3 regions of the Bacillus sp. CGMCC 1.60114 genome follow, and region 1 is predicted to be linked to each of the others. Evidence: riboswitches for the same ligand, from Rfam matches in the RefSeq annotation. Region 1 holds a riboswitch; each other region holds the start of a gene.
What was found. A riboswitch is a leader RNA that binds a small molecule or an ion and turns the genes downstream of it on or off. The one in region 1 is predicted to bind S-adenosylmethionine.

Region 1 (3,281 bases):
CATATCTCTTTCTTATGATGTGCCAAATCAAAAAATATACTTATTCTTACAAAAGCGAAATATATGTACAAAAAAGACGTTTAATATTCGAAATTTCAACATAAAATACAGAGAAATATGAAGTTTTTTATGTAAACCTCTTGCAAAAAAACAAAATAACGAATATTATATATAACTGTTGTGAAAATTATTCGTGAAAAGAAAGGATGTTTTTATGTTTAACCTTTCAAAACATCAAACTTCTATTAAAACTGAAATTATGGCTGGTATTATTACCTTCTTAACAATGGCATATATTATTGTCGTAAACCCAGTCATCCTTGGTGATGCAGGCGTTCCATTTGAACAAGCATTTACAGCGACAATCATTGCTGCTGTTGTCGGAACATTATTTATGGCATTCTTTGCAAATTTACCAATTGCACTTGCACCAGGAATGGGATTAAATGCTTATTTTGCTTACTCTGTTGTAAAAACTCATGAAGGTATGACATATGCAATTGCTTTCTCTGCTGTATTCGTAGCAGGTATAATTTTAATTTTGCTATCATTAACTTCTTTCCGTACAAAATTAATGGAAGCTATTCCTGAAAACTTAAAACATGCAATTACAGCTGGTATCGGTTTATTTATCGCATTTATCGGCTTACGTCTGACAGGCATCGTTGCGAAACATCCCTCAAATTTAGTTGGGCTTGGAGATCTTCACTCTCCGCCTGTTTTACTTGCATTGGCTGGACTTGGTATTACATTAGTACTTATGTCTTTAAACATAAATGGGGCATTATTTATCGGTATGTTATTAACAGGAATTATCGCATATTTTACTGGACAATTAACATTTTCAAACGGAATTACATCTCTGCCAGGTTTACCTGAAGGCGTGATTGTTTCCAATCCAATTACAGCATTTTCTGACGTTATTAACTATGGATTATACGGTGTTGTCTTCTCGCTCCTCCTTGTAACATTATTCGATACAACAGGTACATTACTTGGAGTTGCACAGCAAGGCGGGTTTATGAAAGATGGTAAACTTCCAAAATCCGGTCGTGCCCTTCTTTCAGATTCTATCTCAGCAACGATTGGCTCAATGTTCGGTACAACACCAACGACTGCTTATATCGAATCTTCTGCTGGTGTTGCTGCCGGTGGTCGTACAGGTTTAACAACACTAACTGTTGCGATATTATTTGCAGTAGCTGCATTCTTCGGCCCGCTTGTCGGCGCAGTATCTGGTGTTGCCGCAATTACAGCTCCATCATTAATTATTGTTGGTAGTTTAATGATGGGCGCAGTTCGTCATATTGATTGGGATGCATTTGATGAAGCTTTCCCAGCATTTTTAGTTATTTTAACCATGCCGCTTACATCAAGCATTGCAACAGGTATTGCGCTCGGCTTCATTTCATACCCGCTTATGAAAATGGCAAAAGGGCAATTCCGTGCAGTTCATCCGCTTTTATACGTATTCGGTATTTTATTCGCTTATCAGTTAGTATTCATACCACATTAAGCTTCCTCTTTATGAGGAAGTTTTTTTATAAAAAATGTTTGACACCTATATAGAAATGTGGAATAATTCGAACTAGTTAAATATTTGATGTCTTATCAAGAGCAGGTGGAGGGATGAGCCCTATGAAACCCGGCAACCGACCCATAATGGGCACGGTGCTAATTCTTACAACACATATGTGTTGAGAGATAAGAGAACGATGATAAGGCGTCTTTTCGATGAAAAGACGTTTTTTTATTTCCTCTCCCTCCCCGCTCTTGTATGTAAATCGGGGAGGGATTTTTCATGAAGAAATTATGTTCAATCTTATTAATTATTCTGCTATTCACATTAACAGCCTGTAAAAGTGAACAAGATGCTGTTTCTTCTCAAACTCAACAAACAGCTACAAAAGAAACAACTTCAAAACAAGAGAATTCACAAACGGAAATTCCAAAAAAAGTACAAAAACCTTTAAAAGTTGCTTTAATTATGCAAATGTCTATTGGCACTTTCTCTTCTCAATATATTGAAGGAGTAAAAAAACAAATTGAACAATTCGGCGGAAGCGTTCAAGTGTACAACTCCGATAACGATTTAGCAAAGATGGCTGCCAATTTAGATGCTGCTATTAACGCAAAAGTAGATGGAATTTTAATTGATCACGGGCGCTCTGAAGCATTAAAACAAGGTGTAGAAAAAGCATTACAAGCAAACATCCCCGTCGTAGCATTCGATAACGATTTACGTTTACCTGGTGTTACTGTTATTGATCAAGATGACTATAGCCTCGCATGGAAATCATTAAAAACATTAGCTGAAGATTTAAATGGAAAAGGAAACATTGCCGTTGTATGGGTTGGCGGATTTGCCCCTATGGAACACCGCAGCGTCATTATCGATGCCTTTTACAAACGTTACCCAAACATAAAAGAAGTAGCTCGCTTTGGTACAGCTAGTAACAATACCGCTCTAGATACGCAAGCACAAGTAGAAGCATTGCTGAAAAAATATCCAAAAAAAGGAGAATTAGATGCTATTTTTGCCGCTTGGGATGAATTTGCAAAAGGTGCAGTAAAAGCACTAGAACAAGCGGGCCGAACAGATATAAAAGTATACGGTATTGATTTAAGCAACGAAGATTTACAACTAATGCAAAAGCCAGCTTCTCCATGGGTCGCAACAGCTGCCACAGATCCAGCTGAAGTAGGAAAAGTACAAGTACGCTTCTTATACCAAAAGATTGCAGGAGAACATACGCCAGATATTTATTCATTAGAACCACATCTTGTAAAGAAAACGAATTTACCTACAGAAAGTGTAGCAATGGAACAGTTATCAAAATACATAAATGGCTGGGGCAACTCAAAAGATGCTTACTCACCTTGGATGAATAAATTAGAAAAGGAGAAAAAATAATGACATTTTCACTCCAAAACATTGCACATCATTATACAGATGTTCCGGTATTACAAGATGTTTCTATGACGATTAAAAAAGGACAAATACACGCGTTACTAGGAATGAATGGAGCAGGAAAAAGTACTTTATTAAAAATTGCAACCGGAGAAATCACTCCGGTTGCTGGAAAACTTCTCATCGATGAGAAAGTAGTCTCTTTTTCTTCACCACGAGACGCAAAAAAACATGGCATTGCTTTCGTAACACAAGAAGTTGATCACGGATTGGTTCCAAATTTGTCTGTACTAGAAAATGTACTCCTTGATTATTTAGCAATGCAAAACAAAACATTTTTTTCAAAATCAAAACTCGTACAGCTTGCAGA
Region 2 (3,281 bases), on a different contig from region 1:
AGCTCTGGTAATACAATAACATCTGGCATTTCTTTCATTGCTTCGTTTATTTTTTTCTCAGCGTGCTCTATATTTTTCTCTACATGACCAAAAGTGATATCCATTTGAATACAAGCAATTTTCATTGATTTCTCCCTACTCCCTTTTATTTTTTCCTTTACAAAAAGTTGGAAAGATTATATCATTTGTCACTATAATTGCAACAATTTTCAAAAAGAGGTGGAAAGTATGAAACATTTTCAACCTTCTGAGATACTAACATCATTACCAACACAATTTTTTGCTACGCTTGTCGCAAAAGTCAACAAAGCCGTGCAAGCTGGTCATGATGTTATTAACTTAGGACAAGGAAATCCAGATCAGCCAACGCCAACGCATATCATAACAGCACTACAGCGTGCAGCAGAACAACCCATTCATCATAAATATCCGCCATTTCGCGGACACGAAAGCTTAAAAGAAGCTGTCGCTACGTTCTATGAGCGTGAATACGGTGTACAGTTAAATCCAAAAACCGAAGTAGCTGTTTTATTTGGCGGAAAAGCCGGGTTAGTTGAACTACCGCTTTGTTTTACAAATCCAGGCGATACAATTCTCGTTCCTGATCCTGGTTATCCAGATTATTTATCAGGTGTTGCCTTAGCGAAAACAAAGTTTTCAACAATGCCATTATTAGCAGAAAATCGATTTTTACCTGATTATACAAAGATTGATAAACAAACTGCTGAACAAGCAAAATTAATGTTTTTAAACTATCCGAACAATCCAACAGGAGCCATTGCAACAACAGAATTCTTTAAGGAAACTATATCATTTGCAAACAAACATGACATTTTAGTTTGTCATGATTTCGCGTATGGTGCCATTGGTTTTGATGCTAAAAAGCCAATTAGTTTCTTACAAGTTGATGGAGCAAAAGATGTTGGCATTGAAATTTATACGTTATCAAAAACATATAATATGGCGGGATGGCGCATTGCATTTGCCGTTGGGAATGCAAGTGTTATTGAAACAATAAACGTATTACAAGATCATATGTACGTCAGTATCTTTGGTGCCGTACAAGAAGCTGCTTGCAATGCGTTATTAAGTTCGCAAACTTGTGTAGATGAACTAGTAGAACGCTATGAATCTCGAAGAAATGCTTTCATTACAGCATGCCGTTCTATCGGCTGGAATGTTGCTGCACCACAAGGATCTTTTTTCGCGTGGCTTCCCGTTCCAGATGGATATACTTCAGAACAATTTGCTGATGTATTATTACAGCAAGCACACGTCGCGGTCGCTCCAGGCATCGGCTTTGGTGAAAACGGTGAAGGCTATATTCGCGTCGGCTTATTACATACAGAGGAACGCCTTCAGGAAGCAGTTCATAGAATTGATCAATTAAAAATTTTCAAAAAAACATTGACAACATAAAAATTCTCTGTCAGAATTCAGTTATCAAAAATATTAAAACATTTCCGAATACTTCTTATCAAGAGCAGGTGGAGGGACGAGCCCGATGAAACCCGGCAACCGATCTACATTTTGTAGGCACGGTGCTAATTCTCGCAGCATTAAGCTGACAGATAAGGAGCTGGTTGTAAAAAAACCTCTCCTTAGCTGAGAGGTTTTTTTTATTCAACTAGGAGGTTATGAAAATGAGCGGAATAACAGCGACATATTTAATTCATGATGATTCTCAAAATTTAATTCAAAAGGCAGAGCAAATCGCCCTCGGCTTAACAGTTGGTTCATGGACACACTTACCACACTTACTACAAGAACAATTAAAACAGCATAAAGGTTCAGTCATTAGTGTAGAAGAATTAGAAGACGATGAAAAAATAAATATATACCTTGATAAAAAAGTAAAACGCGGTCTTATTAAAATTCATTATCCATCTGCTAATTTTAGCAATGACTTACCAGCGATTTTTACAACTGTTTTCGGAAAATTATCACTGGATGGAGAAATTAAATTAATTGATTTGACATTTTCTGATGATCTAAAAGAACGCTTCTCAGGTCCTAAATTCGGTATCGATGGAATACGAAACAATTTAAATGTCCACGACCGCCCACTTCTTATGAGTATTTTCAAAGGGATGATTGGCCGTAATATCGGTTATTTAAAAACACAGCTTCGCGATCAAGCAAGCGGCGGTGTAGACATTGTAAAAGATGATGAAATTTTATTTGATAATCCGTTAACACCACTGTCAGAACGTATTCGAGCTGGAAAAGAAGTATTACAATCTGTATACGAAACATATGGTCATAAGACGTTATATGCTGTTAATTTATCTGGACGTACTTATGATTTAAAAGAAAAAGCAAAACAAGCAGTTACAGCTGGGGCTGATATATTACTCTTCAATGTATTTGCTTATGGACTTGATGTTTTACAAGCATTAGCTGAAGACGATGATATTTCTACCCCAATCATGGCACATCCAGCAGTAAGCGGTACTTACATAGCATCTGAATTATACGGATTTTCCTCATCCTTGTTACTTGGCAAGTTACTTCGCTATGCAGGTGCAGATTTCTCACTATTTCCATCACCTTATGGAACTGTCGCTTTAAAAAAAGAAGAGGCACTTTATTTATCAAAAGCGCTTACAGATGAAAATGAACCATTTAAACGCAGCTTTCCAGTTCCATCTGCTGGGATTCATCCAGGACTTGTTCCTCTTCTTATCCGTGATTTTGGTGGACAATGTGTTATTAATGCTGGTGGCGGTATTCACGGACACCCTTCTGGCGCACAGGGAGGCGGAAAAGCGTTTCGATCTGCCATCGATGCAACGCTAACAAACACGCCTCTTCATGAGGTTAATGATCCTAATTTACAAGCCGCCTTGCGTTTATGGGGCAATCCTTCTGGAGAGGTGAAGGCATGAGTATTCAAATTTTTTGCGATTTCGATGGCACAATTACAAATAACGATAATATTGTTGCCATTATGGAAAAGTTTGCACCGCCAGAAGCGGAAACAATTAAACAAAAAATTTTATCACAAGAACTTTCTATTCAAGAAGGTGTTGGAAAACTTTTTTCTCTATTACCTACAAGTCTACAAAATCAGATTATAGCTTTCATTAAAGAAACCGCAGTTATTCGTACTGGTTTTATAGAATTTGTACAGTTTTTACGAGGGAATAATATACCACTTTATATCATATCAGGAGGAATGGACTTTTTTGTTTATCCTCTTCTCGAAGGACTTGTTGATTTTGAGCAAATTTACTGTAATACAACTGATTTTTCTAATGAAACAATTCAAGTAAATTGGC
Region 3 (3,281 bases), on a different contig from region 1:
CCAATTAAACGAAGCAACTGCGTTTCTGTTTCTTGCTTTGTTGGCATTAAATTTAAAATAGCAATCTTCAAAGCACGGATATCTTGTGTTTCTGCTCGTTCTTTCGTCATCACGAAAATATTTTCATTTTGTAATACTTTACGAGCGGGTAAATCCTTAGCAATGATGATCGGCATACTGTTTTCCTCCAGAAAGGGCTTCTGCTAAATCAGTAATAATATCCGCTGCATCTTCAATACCAACCGATAATCGAATTAAGTCAGGCGTTACACCTGCCAAACGCTGCTGTTCTTCAGTAAGCTGACGGTGCGTTGTGCTTGCAGGATGAATCACACAAGTTCTTGCATCTGCCACATGTGTCACTAATGCTGCGAGCTTCACATTTGCAATAAACTCCTTAGCGGATTCAATACCGCCTTTTACTCCAAACGTTAAAACACCGCTCGCACCTTTCGGTAAATATTTTTGTGCCAATGCATAATTTTCATTACCTTGAAGTCCTGGATAATTGACCCACTCAACGCGTTCATGCTGAGATAGCCACTGTGCAACAGCTAGTGCATTTTGACTATGACGCTCCATACGAAGATGCAGTGTCTCTAAACCAATATTACTCATATACGCATTGAATGGACTCATACAATTTCCATAGTCTCTTAATAACTGCACACGAGCTTTCACAATATATGCCGCTTGCCCAAATTTTTGTACGTAACTCACACCATGATAACTTGGATCTGGTTCAACAAATTCAGGAAACTTACTCCAATCGAAATTACCGCCATCAATGACAATGCCGCCAAGTGAACTTGCATGGCCATCAATATATTTCGTTGTAGAATGAACGACAATGTTTGCACCATGTTCAAATGCATGACATAAATACGGCGTCGCTAACGTATTATCGACGATAAATGGCACCTCAAGCTCTTTTGCTGCATCGGAAAGCTCTTTAAAATTAAGAACATTCATCGCTGGATTTCCAAGCGATTCTGCATATACAAGCTTTGTTTTCTCATTTGCGAGAGCAACAATTTCATCAGCGGCTAAATTTGGATTAAAGAAGGTAACCTCAATGCCAAGCTTCCGCAGACTAACTGCAAATAAATTAAATGTACCGCCGTATACTGTTGATGAGCAAAGCAGGTGATCACCGCTGCCGCAAATGTTTAATACCGCTAACATAATTGCAGCTTGCCCAGATGCAGTTGCAACCGCACCAACTCCGCCTTCTAACTCTGTCAGTTTCTGCTCAAATGCCGCAAGCGTTGGGTTACCAATACGGGTATAAATATAACCTTCTGCCTCTAAATTAAAAAGAGCTGCTAAATCGTCAGATGTATCGTATTTATACGTTGTGCTTTGATAAAGCGGCAAAACACGCGGTTCACCATTTTTCGGTGCGTAGCCACCTTGCACACAAATTGTCCCTTTTCCCCTTGTATCGCTCATCTCTCAATCCCCTTTCTTTCTTAACATAAAAAAACTGCCTCTTTCCTAAATAAGAAAGAAGCAGTTTAGATAAACGCTCGACATGTAGCCTTTCTTATCGTTCAGGAAATACCTGCAGGATTTGGCACAATTCCGCTTTACGGCTGTTGCCAAGGTTTCATAGGGCCCGGTCCCTCCACCTATTCTTGATAAGACTTATGCAATTACCGTTGATTTTATAGCAAATATTTCCTAGTGTCAATTTGTTTTTCTGAATTTTCGCGAAAAATATATAAAATTTAATTGTTTATTCATAGAATTCAAATTATATAAAAATAACATTAATGTTCTATCGAAAGATAAAAATACGTTTTAAAAACTCCACTTACTATGTAAAATTAAAGAGTTACATTTCATTTTAGTAACCATCAAAGCACATACAAAAAAGCAATTCCACTTACAAATGTTTTACAGTTTCATAAAATAATAATGCTAATTTTTGTAATGTATCTTGAATAAGTAGTTCACTTAAAAAGATAATATGCGTATTGAATTAGTTATCCAACTATTTTTGTATTAGAATCTCTTACTTTTTCATAATAGAATATAACATAAAGGAGGCATAAAGAATGGCTATTAGGAGAGGCATGCACTATTTACTCATCATGTACGGTGTGTTTCTAGGTGCCCTAGTTGGTGCTACAGTCTGGTTATTTTTAGTTGTCACAAATGCTGCAATTCAGTTTATTTGGGGATATTTACCTAAAGAATTCGGATCACCACCTTATTACACAATTTGTGTAACAATAATTGGTGGTGTTCTTGTCGGACTGTTACAGAAGTACTTCGGTACATACCCGCGTTTAATGCCAGAGGTAATGGCTGAATATAAGAAAACAGGTAGGATTGAGTACCGTTTTGTGCATCAAGCTACGTTAACGGCTATTATTGTTTTAGTATTTGGCGCAAGCTTAGGACCGGAAGCAGCACTTGTTGGGATTATAGGTGGACTTTGTACATGGGTTGGTGATCGCTTTAAATTTACTTTAAAAGGAATGCACGAACTAACAGAATTTGGGATTGGCGCTGCTTTAAGTGTTATTTTTAATGCACCGCTATTCGGTTATTTAGCTCCAAGAGAACATGAGGATACGCAACTCACTGAAGCTTTTAGAGGGAAAAAGACTATTGTATATCTCGCTACTACTTTTGCTGGTTTTTCTGTATATTTATTGCTTAGTCAGCTTGATAATCGAGGATCTTTTATTGTTAATTTTGGAGAAGGATCTTTTACATTCCATGAATGGATTGCCTTTCTTCCCCTTATTTGTATAGGTGCTGGTGCGGGCTATTTTTATTTTCAAATAGAACATATATTAGAAAAAATAGTACATCCTTTTCAAGAATATAAACTAACATTAGCGATTATAGGTGGCATTCTTTTAGGGATTGCAGGAACTTTACTTCCGTATACACTGTTTTCAGGAGAACACCAATTAAAAGAATTAGTACATGAATGGACAGAATTATCATTTGGGATACTGTTTCTTTCAGGGATTTTAAAATTATGTATAACGGCAGTTTGTTTAAATACAGGTTGGCGTGGTGGACATATTTTTCCGATTATATTTGCTGGTTCAAGTATTGGATATGCTGTGGCTACTATCGTACCGTTGGATCCAGTTGCTTCAGTAGCTATCGTGACGACAGCCATTTCAAGCTATGCAATACGAAAACCGCTCGCTATTACAGTATTATTACTTATGTTCTTCCCAATTAATTTATTGTTACCAATGATTGGAGCTGCAATCATCGGTAATGCATTTCCACTTCCAAATCATAATAAGGAT

Region 2: another riboswitch for S-adenosylmethionine. It lies ahead of mtnW (2,3-diketo-5-methylthiopentyl-1-phosphate enolase); the one in region 1 lies ahead of ACFQZ1_RS25630 (sugar ABC transporter substrate-binding protein).
Region 3: another riboswitch for S-adenosylmethionine. It lies ahead of ACFQZ1_RS01590 (bifunctional O-acetylhomoserine aminocarboxypropyltransferase/cysteine synthase); the one in region 1 lies ahead of ACFQZ1_RS25630 (sugar ABC transporter substrate-binding protein).

What each region holds. Positions count from the first base shown of each region.
Region 1 is NZ_JBHTHG010000119.1:25,345-28,625, reverse strand. Features, by position in the region: gene ACFQZ1_RS25635 (NCS2 family permease) at 215-1,516, shown strand; SAM riboswitch class I at 1,606-1,711, shown strand; gene ACFQZ1_RS25630 (sugar ABC transporter substrate-binding protein) at 1,802-2,914, shown strand; gene ACFQZ1_RS25625 (sugar ABC transporter ATP-binding protein) at 2,911-3,281, shown strand, end outside.
Region 2 is NZ_JBHTHG010000117.1:100,855-104,135, reverse strand. Features, by position in the region: gene ACFQZ1_RS19095 (carbon-nitrogen family hydrolase) at 1-125, opposite strand, end outside; gene ACFQZ1_RS19090 (pyridoxal phosphate-dependent aminotransferase) at 229-1,419, shown strand; SAM riboswitch class I at 1,472-1,578, shown strand; gene mtnW (2,3-diketo-5-methylthiopentyl-1-phosphate enolase) at 1,644-2,888, shown strand; gene ACFQZ1_RS19080 (2-hydroxy-3-keto-5-methylthiopentenyl-1-phosphate phosphatase) at 2,885-3,281, shown strand, end outside.
Region 3 is NZ_JBHTHG010000004.1:82,389-85,669, reverse strand. Features, by position in the region: gene metA (homoserine O-acetyltransferase MetA) at 1-176, opposite strand, end outside; gene ACFQZ1_RS01590 (bifunctional O-acetylhomoserine aminocarboxypropyltransferase/cysteine synthase) at 157-1,452, opposite strand; SAM riboswitch class I at 1,544-1,647, opposite strand; gene ACFQZ1_RS01585 (chloride channel protein) at 2,061-3,281, shown strand, end outside.